Regions from separate parts of the Streptomyces sp. NPDC089799 genome, predicted to be linked through region 3. Evidence: riboswitches for the same ligand, from Rfam matches in the RefSeq annotation. Region 3 holds a riboswitch; each other region holds the start of a gene.
What was found. A riboswitch is a leader RNA that binds a small molecule or an ion and turns the genes downstream of it on or off. The one in region 3 is predicted to bind cobalamin.

Region 1 (3,718 bases), on a different contig from region 3:
CCCGGTCGTGGGAGACCGGCTCCCCGTCCAGCAGCAGCCGGCCGGCGGCCGGCCGCAGCCCGCCGCTCAGCAGCCGCATCAGGGTGGTCTTGCCGCTGCCGTTGCGGCCGAGCAGGGCCAGCGAACGGCCCTCGGGGATCCCGAAGTCCACCCCGGACAGCACGTCCGGCCCGTCCTCGTACGCGTACCCCGCGCCCGACAGTTCCACCAGCGACGTCACGGTCACGGTCACGGTCCTTGAAGTCCTTTCAGAGCGAGGGTCGCGCAGACCACCGCGGTCAGCAGGGCGCCGGAAGCCGCCAGGAAGCGCCACGACACGGCCGCCTCCGGCACCAGCACGCGCAGGGTGCCGTCGTAGCCGCGGCCCGCCAGCCCCGCCTGGAGCCGGCCGGCCCGGTCGAAGGCCCGCACGAAGGCGGTCGCGGCCAGCCCGGCCACCGACCGCCAGGCCGCCGCCCGGCCGGTGTTCCCCAGCCGGGCCGCCTGCGCCGTACGCACCTGGGCCAGCGAGTCCAGCAGCAGGAAGCCGATCCGGTACATCACCAGGGCCACGTCCACCACGGGCGCGGGCACCCCGGCCCGCACCAGCCGCGGCAGCACGTCCGAGACCGGGGTGGTGAACGCGAACAGCAGGACGCCGAGCGAGGCCGCCGACGTACGGAGCAGCAGGTCGGCGGCGTGCCGCGGTCCGTCCGGGGCGAGCGCGACCCAGCCGTCCGGGCCGCCCACCGCGAACAGCAGCGGCACCGCCCCGGTGAAGCAGAACCCCAGCGGGATCCGGAAGGCCCGCCACAGCTGCCGCCGGGGCACCCCGGCCGGGCCCAGCAGCACGCCCAGGGTGGCCGCGGCCACCACCGGGCCGCCGGGCCAGGGCGGCAGGCACACCGCGGCGACCGTCAGGCCCAGCCCCAGCAGGGCCTTCTCCAGCGGGTGGCGTCCGCGCCAGCGACTGCTGTGCGCGGCCGCGTCGATGGGCAGCACGGACTCAGGACTCCGTGCCGGTCGAGGTGCCGGTCGAGCCGGCGGCCGAGCCGGCGGTGGTGGCCGGGGCGAACCCATCGGACCCGTCGGACCCGTCGGACCCGTCGGACCGGTCGGCCGTGGCCCGGGCGGACCCCTCGGCCGTGCTCGCCGCCGCGGCGGCCGCCGCGCCCTGCCGGCGGCCGCGCCGCAGCCCGAAGTAGTACGCGAGCACGCCCGCGCCGATCGCCGCCTGGAGGGCGAACAGCGCCGACTCCACCTCGCCGGAGGGCGGTTCGTAGAGCGGGGAGAACCACGGCTCGTAGTCCGGCTTCAGCTCGGTGATGGCCGCCTCGGCCTGGGCGTCCGCCCCGGTGAACGGCTCCTCCTTGCCCTCGCCCATCCCCAGCGCGAGCGGCAGCACGGCCAGCGCCGCCACCAGGAGCAGCAGCAGGAGGTTGACCTTCGTGTTCTTCGACATGCCCTTCGCCATCAGACCGCGGCCTCCTGCTTCCCGGCGAGCCCGGCGACGCCCAGCCGGACCAGGTCCGACTTGCTGGACTGCATCAGCAGCCGCATCACCAGCACGGTCAGCAGGCCCTCGCTGACGGCGAGCGGGATCTGGGTGACCGCGAAGATGCCGCCGAACTTGGCCAGCGCGCCGGGGAAGCCGCTGCCCGGGTCGGGGAAGGCCAGCGCCAGCTGGACCGAGGTCACGCAGTAGGTCACCAGGTCGGCGAAGAAGGCGCCGAAGAAGACGGTGACCATCAGCGGCGCCCCGGACCTCCGCAGCAGGCGGTAGACGGCGTAACCCGCCCAGGGGCCGGCGATCGCCATCGAGAAGACGTTGGCGCCCAGGGTGGTCAGGCCGCCGTGGGCCAGCAGCAGCGCCTGGAAGAGCAGGGTGATCGTGCCGAGCACGGCCATGATCGGGGGCCGGAACAGGATGGCCCCCAGCCCCGTCCCCGTCGGGTGGGAACAACTGCCCGTCACCGAGGGGATCTTCAGGGCGGACAGGACGAAGGTGAACGCTCCGGACGCGCCGAGGAGCAGCGTGCTCTCCGGGTTCTCCTTGACCTCACGGGTCAGTGCGCGGACACCGTGGACGACGAAGGGGGCGGACGCGACGCCCCAGGCGACGGCGTGCAGCGGGGGCAGGAACCCCTCGGCTATATGCATGGGTTGGGAGACCTCTCCAGCACCTCGTGGATGGACAACGCACCCCGGCCGGTCTCCTGGCTCACGGGTGCTGATGCCCTGGCTCCGCCTTCCCGGGCCGTGCGGTCTCCCGCGTCGGCCCAGTGGCTTCCGCAAGGATGGAGCCGGACTTCCCGATCACAGTGGCGAGGGCCGCACCGGTTTTCCACCGGTTTCCCGTACACCAAGGCCAGATGACCCTAGTCGTCCCCCGTCGTGCGCCACAACCCGGCCCGGCCCGGCGTGATCCGGAAGAGGCGGCCTGCGGCCGGTTTGGGCGGCCGCAGGGCGGGCAGGGTCGCCGGGGTCCGGACGTGCCCCACATCGCAGGAGCAGCCCATGGCAGTGAAGGTCCTGATCGTCACCGGTGACGCGGCGGAGTCGCTGGAAGTCCTCTACCCGTACCAGCGGCTGATCGAAGAGGGCTACGAGGTGCACATCGCGGCCCCGTCGGTGAAGAAACTCCGCTTCGTGGTGCACGACTTCGAGGACGGTTTCGACACCTACACCGAGAAGCCCGGCTACACCTGGCCCGCCGACGTGGCCTTCGCGGACGTCGACCCGGGGCAGTACGCGGCCCTGGTGATCCCCGGCGGGCGGGCCCCCGAGTACCTGCGCAACGACCCCGAGGTGAAGCGGATCACCGCCGCCTTCACCGGGGCCGACAAGCCGGTCGCGCAGATCTGCCACGGTCCGCTGATCACCGCGGCCTCCGGGGGACTGGACGGGCGGCGGGTCACCGCCTACCCGGCGCTGGAGCCCGACGTGCGGGGTGCCGGCGGGGCCTTCGAGGACTCGGAGGCGGTGGTCGACGGCACGCTGGTCTCCGCCCGCGCCTGGCCCGACCACCCGGCGTGGATGCGCGAGTTCCTGACCGTACTGCGCTCCAAGGCGCCGGTCGGCGGCTGACCGGGACCGGGCCGGGCCGGGTCCCCGGGGCGTGCGACGACCCCGGGGACCCGGCCGGCCCGTGCTCAGCAGACGTTGGCGTGCTTGACGTCCAGCACGAAGCGTTCCGGGTGGTGCAGCCTGGACGTGTTGTAGACGGGACGGGTGTCGAAGGCGGCGCCGAAGGTCACGTACCCCTCGTAGTCGCCGGTCATGGCGATGCCCTTGAGCTTCGGCAGCCATATCCGCTGGAGCTTGGGCCCCTTGTAGACGGACTTGCCCGTGCCGTCGTGGGCGGCGGCCGGGTGGAGCCTGATCTCCAGGAAGTACCTGCCGGGGAGCGGGACCGGCTTGCCGGACCCGTCGTAGTACAGCCTGGCGACCCTGCGGACGGTGACGTCGGGGACGTACCCCTTCAGGTCGATGACGAGCCGGTCGTACGTGCAGTGGCCGCCCCAGCGGGCGTTGACCACGAGCGGGGTGCTGCTCCGGGCGGTGGCGGCGGGCTGCGCCGCCGGCATCTGCGCCGAGGCGGGCGCGGCGAGCCCGATCCCGGCGGTGAGGAGCGCCCCCGTGGCCAGGGCCACGAGCTGCCGGCGGCGTATGCGGTGGATGGTGTGCTTCATGACGTCCCCCGGTTTCTCCGGATGTAAGGGGACAAGGCTGACAACGA
Region 2 (3,718 bases), on a different contig from region 3:
ACCAGGTCGGCCAGCGTCAGGAACACCGCCCCGCCGAGCGCGGACACCGGGAGCAGCGACCGGTGTCCGGCGCCGACGGCCATCCGGGCGGCGTGCGGCACCATCAGCCCGACGAATCCGATCGCCCCGCTGTACGCCACCAGCACCCCGATGACCAGGGAGGTGAGCACGAACACGGCGGCCCGGAACCGACCGGTGTCCAGGCCGAGCGTGCGCGCGCCCTCCTCTCCCGCGAGCAGCAGGTCCAGCGGCCTGGCCAGGGCCGACAGCAGGGCGGTGCCGCTGAGCAGCACCGCGGCGGGGAGCGCCAGTTCGTCCCAGCGCGCGCCGCCGAGTCCACCCAGGGTCCAGAACAGTACGGAGCGCACCTGGTCGGGCTGGGCGGAGAGCACCAGGACCAGGCTGGTCAGGGCGGCCAGTACGTACTGCACGGCGACACCCGCGAGGATCAGCCGGCCGGTGGTCATGGTGCCGCCGCGGCGGGCCAGGGCGTAGACGGCGATCAGGGCGGTCATGGAGCCGGCGAACGCGGCGATGGGCAGGGACAGGCTCAGCGAGGCGCCGACTCCGAGCACGATGACCAGCACCGCACCGGCCGAGGCCCCGGAGGAGGCGCCCAGCAGGAAGGGGTCGGCGAGCTGGTTGCGGACCAGCGCCTGCAGGACGGCTCCGGTGACGGCGAGCCCGGCTCCCACCATCGCGCCCAGCAGCACCCGCGGCATCCGGACGTCCCAGACGATCGCTGCGAACGCGCCGTCCGGCCGGCCGGGGCCGGCGAGCACCAGGTCCAGCACCTCGCCCGGGGCGATCCGGACCGGCCCGAGGGCGAGCCCGGCGAGGGCGGAGGCGAGCAGGGCGGCGGCGAGCAGCCCGAGGACGAGCCCGGACCTCCTCGACCCGGGGCCCGGCCGGAGAGCCGGTGTCGGGCCCGACCGGAGACCCGGCCTCGGACCAGGTTTCGCCCTCGGCCGGAAGTCGGAACGCCCGCTGCCCGTGAGGCGGTTCACGACGCCCCGGGGTGCAGCCGGCCCGCCAGCGATTCCACTGCGTCGGCCACGCGCACGCCGAGCACGGCGGACGACAGCGGCAGCACGACGAACCGCTTGTCCCTGATCGCCGGGACCTGGGCCAGCGCCGGGTCGTCCAGCAGCCGCCGCTTCTTCTCCTCGACGCTGGTGCCGCCGTAGTCGTAGATGAGGACGACCTCGGGCTTCCGCTGGATGACCTCCTCCCAGGGGACGTCGCCGAAGCTGTCCTTGAGGTCGGCGAAGACGTTGGTGCCGCCGGCCCGGGTCACGATCTCGTTGGCGATGCCGTGTCCGCCGGAGGTGAAGGCGGAGCCCTCGCCGGAGTCGTAGACGAAGACGGTCGGCTTCTGCCGGGTGGCGACCTTCGCGGCCACCGCGTCGAGCCGCCGCTGCTGGTCGGCGATCAGGTCCTGTCCGCGCCCGGGGACCCCGAACGTGCGGGCCACCTCGGTGATCTCGGAGTTCAGCTGCTCGATGCCGACCGGGCCGCGGGTGCAGTACTCGATGCTCAGCCGCGTGCGGATGCCGGTCTTCTCCAGGCCCGCCCGGTCGCGGCCCGCCGCCTTGTCGAAGGCGGAGGAGTATCCGCCGTAGACGAAGTCGGGGTTGGCCGAGAGCAGGACCTCCTTGGAGGGGTACTCCTTGGCCAGCACCTTGATGCCGTCGTACGCCGTCCGGTAGCGGGGCAGTACGGAGTCGTCGAGGTAGGCGGTCCCGGCCATCCGGTCCTGCAGGCCGAGGGCGAGCATCAGCTCGGTGGCGTGCTGGTTCATCGTCACGGCACGGCGCGGCGGCGCCTTGTAGGTGGTCTCCACACCGCAGTTGGTGACGGTGTACGGGAATCCGGACGCGGAGCCGGCCGACGCGGCGCCGTCGTCGGTGCCGGAACCGGAACCGCTGCACGCGGTGAGGGATATCAGGGGTACGAGCAGCGCGGCGGACAGCGCGGCGCGCAGAACGGCCTTACGGGAGCGGGAATTCACGGAAGCGGGCCTCTCCGGGGGATCCTCGTCCCCTCGTCAAGCGGGTTGCTGAGGCGGCGCGTCAGGGTCTGACTCCCGGAATCCACGGGGGAGTTCCGGTCACAGTGGCGGGACCGCACCGGAGTCACACCGGATTTCCTGGTCCGCACCGCCTTGTGGTGACTCGCCCAGTCTGCCAGACACCTCCCGGGACCCGACTTGCACTGCGTTCAACGGCTGACCTAAGGTCACATCTGAACACAGTTCAAGTGCACGTGTGGGCACAAGTATGCCTGCGCACAGTGCAGTTGAACGGAAAACCGCTGTCACGGACCGGTGGCGTGCGGAGTCGAGCACGACCGAGGGGATGGGCATGTCTGTCGAGCGGGGCGTCGTTCTGAGTGACTCCGGCTGGCCGGGACCCCGGACCCCGGCCCCCGCGGAGCAGCGCTTCGGTGCCGTAATCACCCCTCTCGCCACCGCCGGGCCCTAGTCTGGATTCCTCGTCCCGGGAGGGTCCTTGAGCGCGGTCGTCTTCGTCCACGGTGTCGGCAAGCAGTACTTGAGCGAGGATTCCCTGGCCCGGGACGTGGTGCCCGAACTGGTGGGCGGCGCAAGACTGTCCGACGGCCCGGTGCCCGCCTCCGACGACGTGTCCGTCGCCTTCTACGGGGACCTGTTCCGCCCGCACGGCACCCGTGCCGGAGGCGAATTCCCGTACGAGGCAGCCGACATCGAGACCGAGGACGAGTTCCGGCTGCTGATGGAGTGGTGGGCGGAAGCCGCCCGCACCGACCCGGCCGTGCCCGCACCCAACGCCCCCGGAAGCCGCGGCACGGCGGGGTGGGCGGCGTCCCGGGCCCTGCGACTGAACTCCGTACGGTCGGCCCTGGACGCCCTGACCGGCGCGGCCTTCCTGCGCGGGGTGCTCGACCGGGCACTGATCGGCGACCTGAAGCAGCTCACCGCCTACCTCTCCGACCAGGCGGTCCGGAGCGCGGCCCGGGCCCGGGTGGCCGCGCGCATCACCCCGGCCACGAAGGTGGTCGTCGGGCACTCGCTGGGCTCGGTGGTCGCCTACGAGACCCTGTGCGACCGGACGCACCACACCGGCTGGGACGTTCCCGCGTTCGTCACCATCGGCTCGCCGCTGGGCATGCGCTCGCTGGTGCTGGACCGGTTGGACCCCGCGCCGGACGGGAACCGGCGGGCGGTCTGGCCCGGGCCGGTCCGGACCTGGACCAACATCGCCGACTCCACGGACATCGTCGCCCTGGTGCGCGAGCTGCGGCCCTCCTACGGCGACGGGGTGACCGACCTCCTCGTGCACAACGGCAGCCACATGCACGACGCGACCCGCTACCTGACCGCGGCGGAGACCGGCCGGGCCGTGGCGGCCGGGCTGCGCGCGGACGGCACCGTCCGCACGGCGGACCGGTGAGGCGGTTCCTCGTCGCCGCCGGCACCCGCCACTACCTCCAGGACCCGGAGCTGCCGCGGGCGCACGAGGACGTGACGGCGGTGGCAGAACTGTTCACGGCCGCCGGATACGAGCGGGTGCTGGCCGGGGTCTCGCTGGACCCGGCCGCGGCCCGCTTCGAGGAGGCCCTCGCCGACTGGTGCGAGACGGCCGCCCTGGAGCCGGAGGACGCCGTCGTCCTCTACTACGCCGGCCACGGCCACCGCGCGCCCGGCGGCTACCGGCTGGCCTGCGCCGACTCCCGGCAC
Region 3 (3,718 bases):
TGCCGTACGGCACGATGTGGACGCTCTCGTACCGTCGCCCGTTGGGCTGGCTGTAGACCGAGAGTTCACACTTCGCCCGATCGATCAGCAGGTAAACGGGAATTCCCGTCTCTGCGTACGCTCGGGGCTTCTCGACGTGGTCCCGCCGCTGCGTGTCGGAATCCCACGACGTCACCTCGACGGCCATGAGGACGGGCTCGGGCTCGACCCAGTCACCCTGCCCGACGAACGCATCCGGATGCGCCAGCACCGCGTCGGGAATGGCCCGCCCCGTCCGATAGTCCTGCGCCTTGATCCCCTGCCCCGGATGCAGGAACAAGTCAGGCCGTGACTGCATGCAGATCTTGAGCAGCCACTGGATGATTCGCCCGTGATCGCCGTCCGGCATGGCCTTGCTCCTGATGACCCCGTCGATGAACTCCAGCCGCGTCCCCTCCCTCTCGCGGGCGGCTATGCGCGCTACGGCTTCGAAGTCGTCAGTCGGCATGTGGGGCCGGTCTGTCGTCACGGTCATGCCTCGCTCGCCTTCCTCGACGGTGCTGTCTCCGACGATAGCGGCGGCCGCCGACAGCCGTCCTGCACACTCGACCGCATGGACATCGTGATCAGGGAGGCAAGGCCCGGGGAGTACGAGGCCCTCGGGGAGATCACCGCGCGGGCGTACGTCGGCGACGGGCTGCTCGACGCCAACCCCGACGGGTACTACCTCGGGGTCCTGCGGGACGTGGCCGCGCGGGCGGAGGATTCCGAGGTGCTGGTCGCCGTGCGGGAGGACGGGACGGTGCTCGGCGGGGTCGCCTTCGCACCGCCCGGCAGTCGCTACTGCGACATCGCCGGACCGGACGAGGCCGAGTTCCGGATGCTGGCGGTCGCGCCGGAGGCTCGCGGGCAGGGCGTGGGCGAAGCACTCGTACGGGCCTGCATCGAGCGGGCCCGGGCCATCGCGGGGGTCCGGGCGCTGGTGCTGTCCACCCAGCCGGCCATGCGCGGCGCTCACCGGATCTACGGCCGGCTGGGCTTCGTACGGACCCCCGGGCGGGACTGGTCACCGGTCCCCAGCGTTCCCCTGCTCACCTACGCACTGGAGCTGAACGGACCCGATCAGTAGCCGGACCATTCACACCACGACACAACATGTGGGGGTGGCAACACGCAGCCGCCCCCACATGTATGCTCGTCCTCGCTGTCGACGCAGGGGAATCCGGTGAGAATCCGGAACTGTCCCGCAACGGTATGAAAAGTCCGAGTACCTGCCGACGGTGCGCCCGGGTACGTCCGTCCCGGGTGCCGATCACGTCCGGGCCTCGCGGTTGGGCCGGTGGACGCCGTACGGTGCTGCGCTCGCTTCCCGCCCCGCCACCCCGTACGCGCGCTGCCTCGCGCCCGCCACCGGGGATCCGGAGCCGAGCGAGGGAGAGCTCCCCCCGTGACCATCGCGCCTGCCGCACCGCGCGCCGAGTCCGCCGACCCGTCCTCCGAGGACACCAAGGGCACCGGGGGACCGGGGGCCGCACTGCTGCGGATCCTCACCCAGCTGACGGCCGACCTTCCCGACACCGACCCCGGCCGGGTCGCCGCCGCCGCGCTGCGCGGCCGCAGCGCCGACGCGGACGAGGCCGAGCTGCGCGGCCTGGCCACCGAGGCGGCCGCGGGGCTGATCTCCGAGGACCCGGCGTACTCGAAGCTGGCGGCACGCCTGCTGACCCTCGCCATCGCCGAGGAGGCCGCCGGCCAGGGCGCCGCCTCCTTCACCGAGTCGGTCGCCGTCGGCCACCGCGAGGGTCTGATCGCGGACCGGACCGCGGAGTTCGTCCGCGCCCACGCCGCCCGCCTCGACGCGCTGGTCGAGCACGCCCTCGCCGACGGCGCCGACGACCGCTTCGGCTTCTTCGGCCTGCGCACCCTGCACAGCCGCTACCTGCTGCGCCACCCGATCACCCGGCAGGTCATCGAGACCCCGCAGCACTTCATGCTCCGCGTGGCCTGCGGTCTCGCCGAGGACGAGAGCGTCCGCGCGGTGGAGGAGGTCACCTCCCTGTACGGGCTGATGAACCGGCTGGACTACCTCCCCTCCTCCCCCACCCTCTTCAACTCCGGCACCCGGCACCCGCAGATGTCCTCCTGCTACCTGCTGGACTCCCCGCTGGACGAGCTCGACTCCATCTACGACCGCTACCACCAGGTGGCCCGGCTGTCGAAGCACGCCGGCGGCATCGGCCTGTCGTACTCCCGGATCCGCGCCCGCGGTTCGCTGATCCGCGGCACCAACGGCCACTCCAACGGCATCGTTCCGTTCCTGAAGACCCTGGACGCCTCGGTCGCCGCGGTGAACCAGGGCGGCCGCCGCAAGGGCGCCGCCGCCGTCTACCTGGAGACCTGGCACGCCGACATCGAGGAGTTCCTGGAACTCCGCGACAACACCGGCGAGGACGCCCGCCGCACCCACAACCTGAACCTGGCGCACTGGATCCCGGACGAGTTCATGCGCCGGGTCAACGCCGACGCCGAGTGGTCGCTGTTCTCGCCCGCCGACGTGCCCGAGCTGGTCGACCTGTACGGGGCCGATTTCGACGCCGCCTACGTCAAGGCCGAGCAGGCCGGCCTGGCCAGGAAGACCATGCCCGCGCGCGAGCTGTACGGCCGCATGATGCGCACCCTCGCGCAGACCGGCCAGGGCTGGATGACCTTCAAGGACGCCTCCAACCGGACGGCCAACCAGACCGCGCTGCCCGGCACCGTGGTCCACTCCTCGAACCTGTGCACCGAGATCATCGAGGTCACGAACGACGGCGAGACCGCGGTCTGCAACCTCGGCTCGGTCAACCTGGGCGCCTTCGTGCTGCCCGGCACCGGTGAGCTGGACTGGGAGCGCCTGGACGAGACCGTCCGTACCGCGGTGACCTTCCTCGACCGCGTGGTGGACATCAACTTCTACCCGACCGAGCAGGCCGGCCGCTCCAACGCCCGTTGGCGCCCGGTGGGCCTGGGCGCGATGGGCCTGCAGGACGTCTTCTTCAAGCTCCGCCTGCCCTTCGACTCCGCCGAGGCCAAGGCGCTCTCCACGAAGATCGCCGAGCGGATCATGCTGGCCGCGTACGAGGCGTCCACCGACCTCGCCGAGCGCAGCGGCCCGCTGCCGGCCTGGGCGGAGACCCGTACCGCCCGGGGCGTCCTGCACCCGGACCACTACGGCGTGGCGCACCACTGGCCGGAGCGCTGGGAGGCGCTGCGCGCGCGCATGGCCACCACCGGTCTGCGCAACTCCCTCCTGCTGGCGATCGCCCCGACCGCGACGATCGCCTCGATCGCCGGCGTGTACGAGTGCATCGAGCCGCAGGTCTCCAACCTGTTCAAGCGCGAGACGCTGAGCGGGGAGTTCCTCCAGGTCAACGCGTACCTGGTGGACGACCTGAAGAAGCTCGGCGTGTGGGACGCGCAGACCCGCGAGGCACTGCGGGACTCCTCCGGCTCCGTCCAGGGCTTCGGCTGGATCCCGGACGAGGTCCGCGACCTGTACCGGACGGCGTGGGAGATCCCGCAGCGCGGCCTGATCGACATGGCCGCGGCCCGCACCCCGTACCTGGACCAGAGCCAGTCGCTGAACCTGTTCATGGAGACGCCGACCATCGGGAAGCTCAGCTCGATGTACGCGTACGCCTGGAAGCAGGGCCTGAAGACCACCTATTACCTGCGCTCGCGCCCGGCGACGAAGATCGCC
Region 4 (3,718 bases), on a different contig from region 3:
CACGACCTCGACTACGTCCACGCCCTGGGCGCGCTGACCGGCGGCCAGGCCGTCCAGCAGGTCCGCGCCGGCCTCCAGGCGATCTACCTGTCCGGCTGGCAGGTCGCCGCCGACGCCAACCAGGCCGGACACACCTACCCCGACCAGTCCCTGTACCCGGTCAACTCGGTGCCGCAGGTGGTGCGCCGGATCAACAACGCCCTGCTGCGCGCCGATCAGATCGCCACGGCCGAGGGCGGCTCGGACCCGACGGACTGGCTCGCGCCGATCGTCGCGGACGCCGAGGCCGGCTTCGGCGGTCCGCTGAACGCCTTCGAGCTGACGAAGGCGATGATCGCGGCGGGAGCAGCCGGTATCCACTACGAGGACCAGCTCGCCTCCGAGAAGAAGTGTGGCCACCTCGGCGGCAAGGTCCTCGTCCCCACCTCCCAGCACATCCGCACCCTGAACGCGGCCCGCCTCGCCGCCGACATCGCGGACACCCCCACCCTGATCATCGCCCGTACCGACGCCCTCGCCGCGAACCTGCTGACCAGCGACGTCGACGAGCGCGACGCGCAGTTCGTCACCGGCGAGCGGACCGCAGAGGGGTTCCACCGCGTCCGGAACGGCATGGCACCCGTCATCGCCCGCGGCCTCGCCTACGCCCCGTACGCCGATCTCATCTGGGTCGAGACCGGCACCCCGGACCTCTCCCAGGCCCGCGAGTTCGCCGAGGCGATCCACGCGCAGTACCCGGATCAGATGCTCGCCTACAACTGCTCGCCGTCCTTCAACTGGAAGGCGGCCCTGGACGACGACCGGATCGCCACGTTCCAGAAGGAGCTGGGTGCCATGGGGTACAAGTTCCAGTTCATCACGCTGGCCGGCTTCCACTCCCTCAACCACGGCATGTTCGACCTCGCCCGCGGCTACGCCGAACACGGCATGACTGCCTACGTCGACCTCCAGGAACGCGAGTTCGCCGCCCAGCGGCACGGGTTCACCGCCGTCAAGCACCAGCGCGAGGTCGGCACCGGCTACTTCGACCTGGTCTCCACCGCAGTCAACCCCGCCTCCTCCACCACCGCCCTCACCGGCTCCACCGAGGAAGAGCAGTTCCACTAGGACGCCCCACCCCCTGTCCCCTCGTCAGGACACCGCATGACCACCACCGCAACCACGCACCGGGTCCGGCTCCTTGCGGCACCCGGCGACCGCCACGACGAGATCCTCACGGCGGGCCCTCGACTTCATCGGCTGCCGGGCCGCAAGACGGGCCGGGGGTTCCCCACCTACGACCGGGACTGCTGAGGGCCCGGTGCCGCGGCCGGGCCGAGGGTCCCGGCGGCGTGTGGTGGAAGGGGGCGCGGCGGAGTGGTGTCCGCCGCGCCCCTTTCCCGGCATGCCCGGATGGTCCCGAAGATTTGTGCAGCCGCCTTGAGGCTCAGGTGCCGGAGTTGTCGACGAGACCCACGATGTCGAGGAATTCGATTGTGGGCGGGACGCCATAGATTCCTGTCACCTTTTCGGTGATCTCCTCCGTGAAGAAAGAGCGGGCTTTCTCCTCGTCATCCCACACGTAGAAGTTCCTCGCCCGAACGCCGTCTTCGTCGAGCATGAAGCTCTTGAGGCGCAGGCCGGCCATGCCTTCGAACGGTCCGCGGAGTTCGTCGGCAATCTTTGCCAGGGTTGAACGATCGAACTTGTCGGTCTGTGTGAAAGTCACGAGCACGCCGATCATCGGGCTTCCAATCGATTGGGTGAGCAGCGGTCGGTCGAGTGATGCTAGCGGCGGATCCTAGTACGCACCGCCGGAAATTCCGGCCGTTGGGGCGCGAGTCGGAAATGCGGCTCTGCGTCGGCGATGCCGACCGGGAGCGCGTCGGGGTTTGCGCGCATCTCGGTCACCATCCGCCTTGGTGCGGCCGAGTCGCACAGCTCCCCTGCCGCGTAAGGCACTTGGCCGCGGAGGGGGCGCACCGTACGATGCCACTGCCCGGCTGCGGCCGGCCACAACCGAATGGCTGTGCGATCGGGGGAAGCCGGTGGGAATCCGGCGCTGACCTGCAACCGTGTGCGGTGCGCTGACCTGCGCCGCGAGTCGGGATGCCCGCCGCGCGGCAGCATCCGCTTCCACTGTCACGGTCTGCAGAGCGAAGCCCGGTACCGCCGGAACACCACGTCAGCGCGTCGCTCGTACGCCTGCCGCCGGTGGGTCGCGCCGGTCGCGGGAGCCGCATCGGCCGACCGGACCGGTCAGAAAGGCCACCCCATGCGCCTGAGCCCCGCCCGCCGCGCCGCCGTCACCACGGCCGCCCTGGGACTCGCCCTCACCGGCCTCACCGCCGTCCCGGCCGTCGCCCACGCCAAGCCGGTCAACACCAATGCCCCGGTCAAGGTCAACCTCACCGTGCAGGGCCCCGACGGGCAGCTGTTCAAGGGGAAGATCACCACCAAGGGCCACGACGTGACCACCGGCACCGGCGGCACCCACAAGTGCGACGGCACCAACGGCGGCGCCAACCCGAGCAAGGTCCCCACCCCGACCGCCGCCCTGGACGACGCCGCCCGGCTGAACTACTTCGCCTGGGACGGCACCTGGTACGCCTCGTTCGACGACTTCTCCGTCGACACCATCAAGGGTGTCAGCGGCGGCGGCTCGGCCTACTGGAACATATCCGTCAACGGCACGCCCACCCCGGTGGGCGGCTGCCAGTTCAAGCTGAACGCGGGCGACCAGGTGTCGTTCGTCTGGACGTCCTTCTGATCCGATCCGATCCGGTGTACTGCGGGCGGGGGCGCGATGCGCACCCCCGCCCGTCACACGCCTCAGAGACCCCAGCGCAGCGCGATGGTGTCGCCCACGTTGATCACCTTGCCGCGGGCGGCGCCTGCGAAGGCGGAGCCGTCCACGCTCACCTTCCAGGTGTTCGAGCCGCTGTTGGCCTTGCCGTTGACGGCGGTGACGGTGCCGGTGCCGGAGGACGGCGTCACGCCGGTGACACAGCCGCCCGGTGTGGCCGCCGTGGCCGCCGCGTTCAGGACGTCGCCGAGGGTGGTGGTCGTGCCGGTCGGGGTGAAGGAGACCGAGCAGACCTTCAGGCTGCCGGCACCGTCGTCGACGGTGAGGGCCAGCTTGGTGGCCGTGCCCGAGGTGAACGTCGACTGGGCCGCCCACTTCGGTGCGCCCGGGGTGACCGGGGCGGGCGGGGCGGAGGTGAAGCCGCCGCCGGCGACCGCGCGCAGCGAGTCGATCGAGGCGTAGGCAGTGGGGCCGGTGTCGGCCGGCTTGTACTTGAAGCCGCCGCCGGGGTTGTACTGGTTGGCGATGAGGAAGTCGATCGGGGTTTTGCCGGCGGTGGTGAGGAAATCGCCGGTCTGGGGGTTGATGCCGCAGGCGTTGAGCCCGGCGACGGCCCAGCCGTTGGAGCTGGTGTTGACGCCGTACATCGAGTTGAAGGCGCCCGAGGTGGTGACGAGCTTGCTCTTGAGGAAGTTCTTCGCCTGGACGACGTCGGTGTCGGTGTTCGGGACGCCGGAGGTGCACAGGGCGGCCATCGCGGCGCCGGTCATGTCGATGTCGCCGGGGGCGGCCAGGGCGGTCGGGTTGCCCTCGGCCTTGCCGTACTGCCAGCCGCCGTCGTTGTGCTGGTTGGCTCGGATACGGGCGGTGAGTGCGTCGGTGAGGGCCTGCGGTATGCGGGGGCCACCGGACTGGGTCTTGGCGCCGCCGAGG

Region 1: it holds a riboswitch for cobalamin, as region 3 does, so the genes downstream of both, AB0O36_RS33890 (energy-coupling factor ABC transporter permease) here and AB0O36_RS26510 (ribonucleoside-diphosphate reductase subunit alpha) in region 3, are expected to answer to the same signal.
Region 2: it holds a riboswitch for cobalamin, as region 3 does, so the genes downstream of both, AB0O36_RS03870 (ABC transporter substrate-binding protein) here and AB0O36_RS26510 (ribonucleoside-diphosphate reductase subunit alpha) in region 3, are expected to answer to the same signal.
Region 4: it holds a riboswitch for cobalamin, as region 3 does, so the genes downstream of both, AB0O36_RS02930 (DUF4430 domain-containing protein) here and AB0O36_RS26510 (ribonucleoside-diphosphate reductase subunit alpha) in region 3, are expected to answer to the same signal.

Annotation. Positions count from the first base shown of each region.
Region 1 covers NZ_JBFBGR010000048.1:17,700-21,417, reverse strand. Annotated here, with positions in the region: gene AB0O36_RS33905 (ATP-binding cassette domain-containing protein) at 1-226, opposite strand, end outside; gene cbiQ (cobalt ECF transporter T component CbiQ) at 229-981, opposite strand; gene AB0O36_RS33895 (energy-coupling factor ABC transporter substrate-binding protein) at 986-1,441, opposite strand; gene AB0O36_RS33890 (energy-coupling factor ABC transporter permease) at 1,453-2,139, opposite strand; cobalamin riboswitch at 2,168-2,361, opposite strand; gene AB0O36_RS33885 (DJ-1/PfpI family protein) at 2,497-3,066, shown strand; gene AB0O36_RS33880 (hypothetical protein) at 3,132-3,671, opposite strand.
Region 2 covers NZ_JBFBGR010000003.1:153,802-157,519, forward strand. Annotated here, with positions in the region: gene AB0O36_RS03865 (iron ABC transporter permease) at 1-869, opposite strand, end outside; gene AB0O36_RS03870 (ABC transporter substrate-binding protein) at 1,004-2,011, opposite strand; cobalamin riboswitch at 2,053-2,193, opposite strand; gene AB0O36_RS03875 (hypothetical protein) at 2,511-3,431, shown strand; gene AB0O36_RS03880 (caspase family protein) at 3,428-3,718, shown strand, end outside.
Region 3 covers NZ_JBFBGR010000027.1:63,627-67,344, reverse strand. Annotated here, with positions in the region: gene AB0O36_RS26520 (Uma2 family endonuclease) at 1-514, opposite strand, end outside; gene AB0O36_RS26515 (GNAT family N-acetyltransferase) at 593-1,108, shown strand; cobalamin riboswitch at 1,154-1,273, shown strand; gene AB0O36_RS26510 (ribonucleoside-diphosphate reductase subunit alpha) at 1,427-3,718, shown strand, end outside.
Region 4 covers NZ_JBFBGR010000002.1:274,453-278,170, forward strand. Annotated here, with positions in the region: gene aceA (isocitrate lyase) at 1-1,107, shown strand, start outside; gene AB0O36_RS02920 (hypothetical protein) at 1,144-1,293, shown strand; gene AB0O36_RS02925 (hypothetical protein) at 1,427-1,723, opposite strand; cobalamin riboswitch at 1,969-2,115, shown strand; gene AB0O36_RS02930 (DUF4430 domain-containing protein) at 2,255-2,749, shown strand; gene AB0O36_RS02935 (prenyltransferase/squalene oxidase repeat-containing protein) at 2,812-3,718, opposite strand, start outside.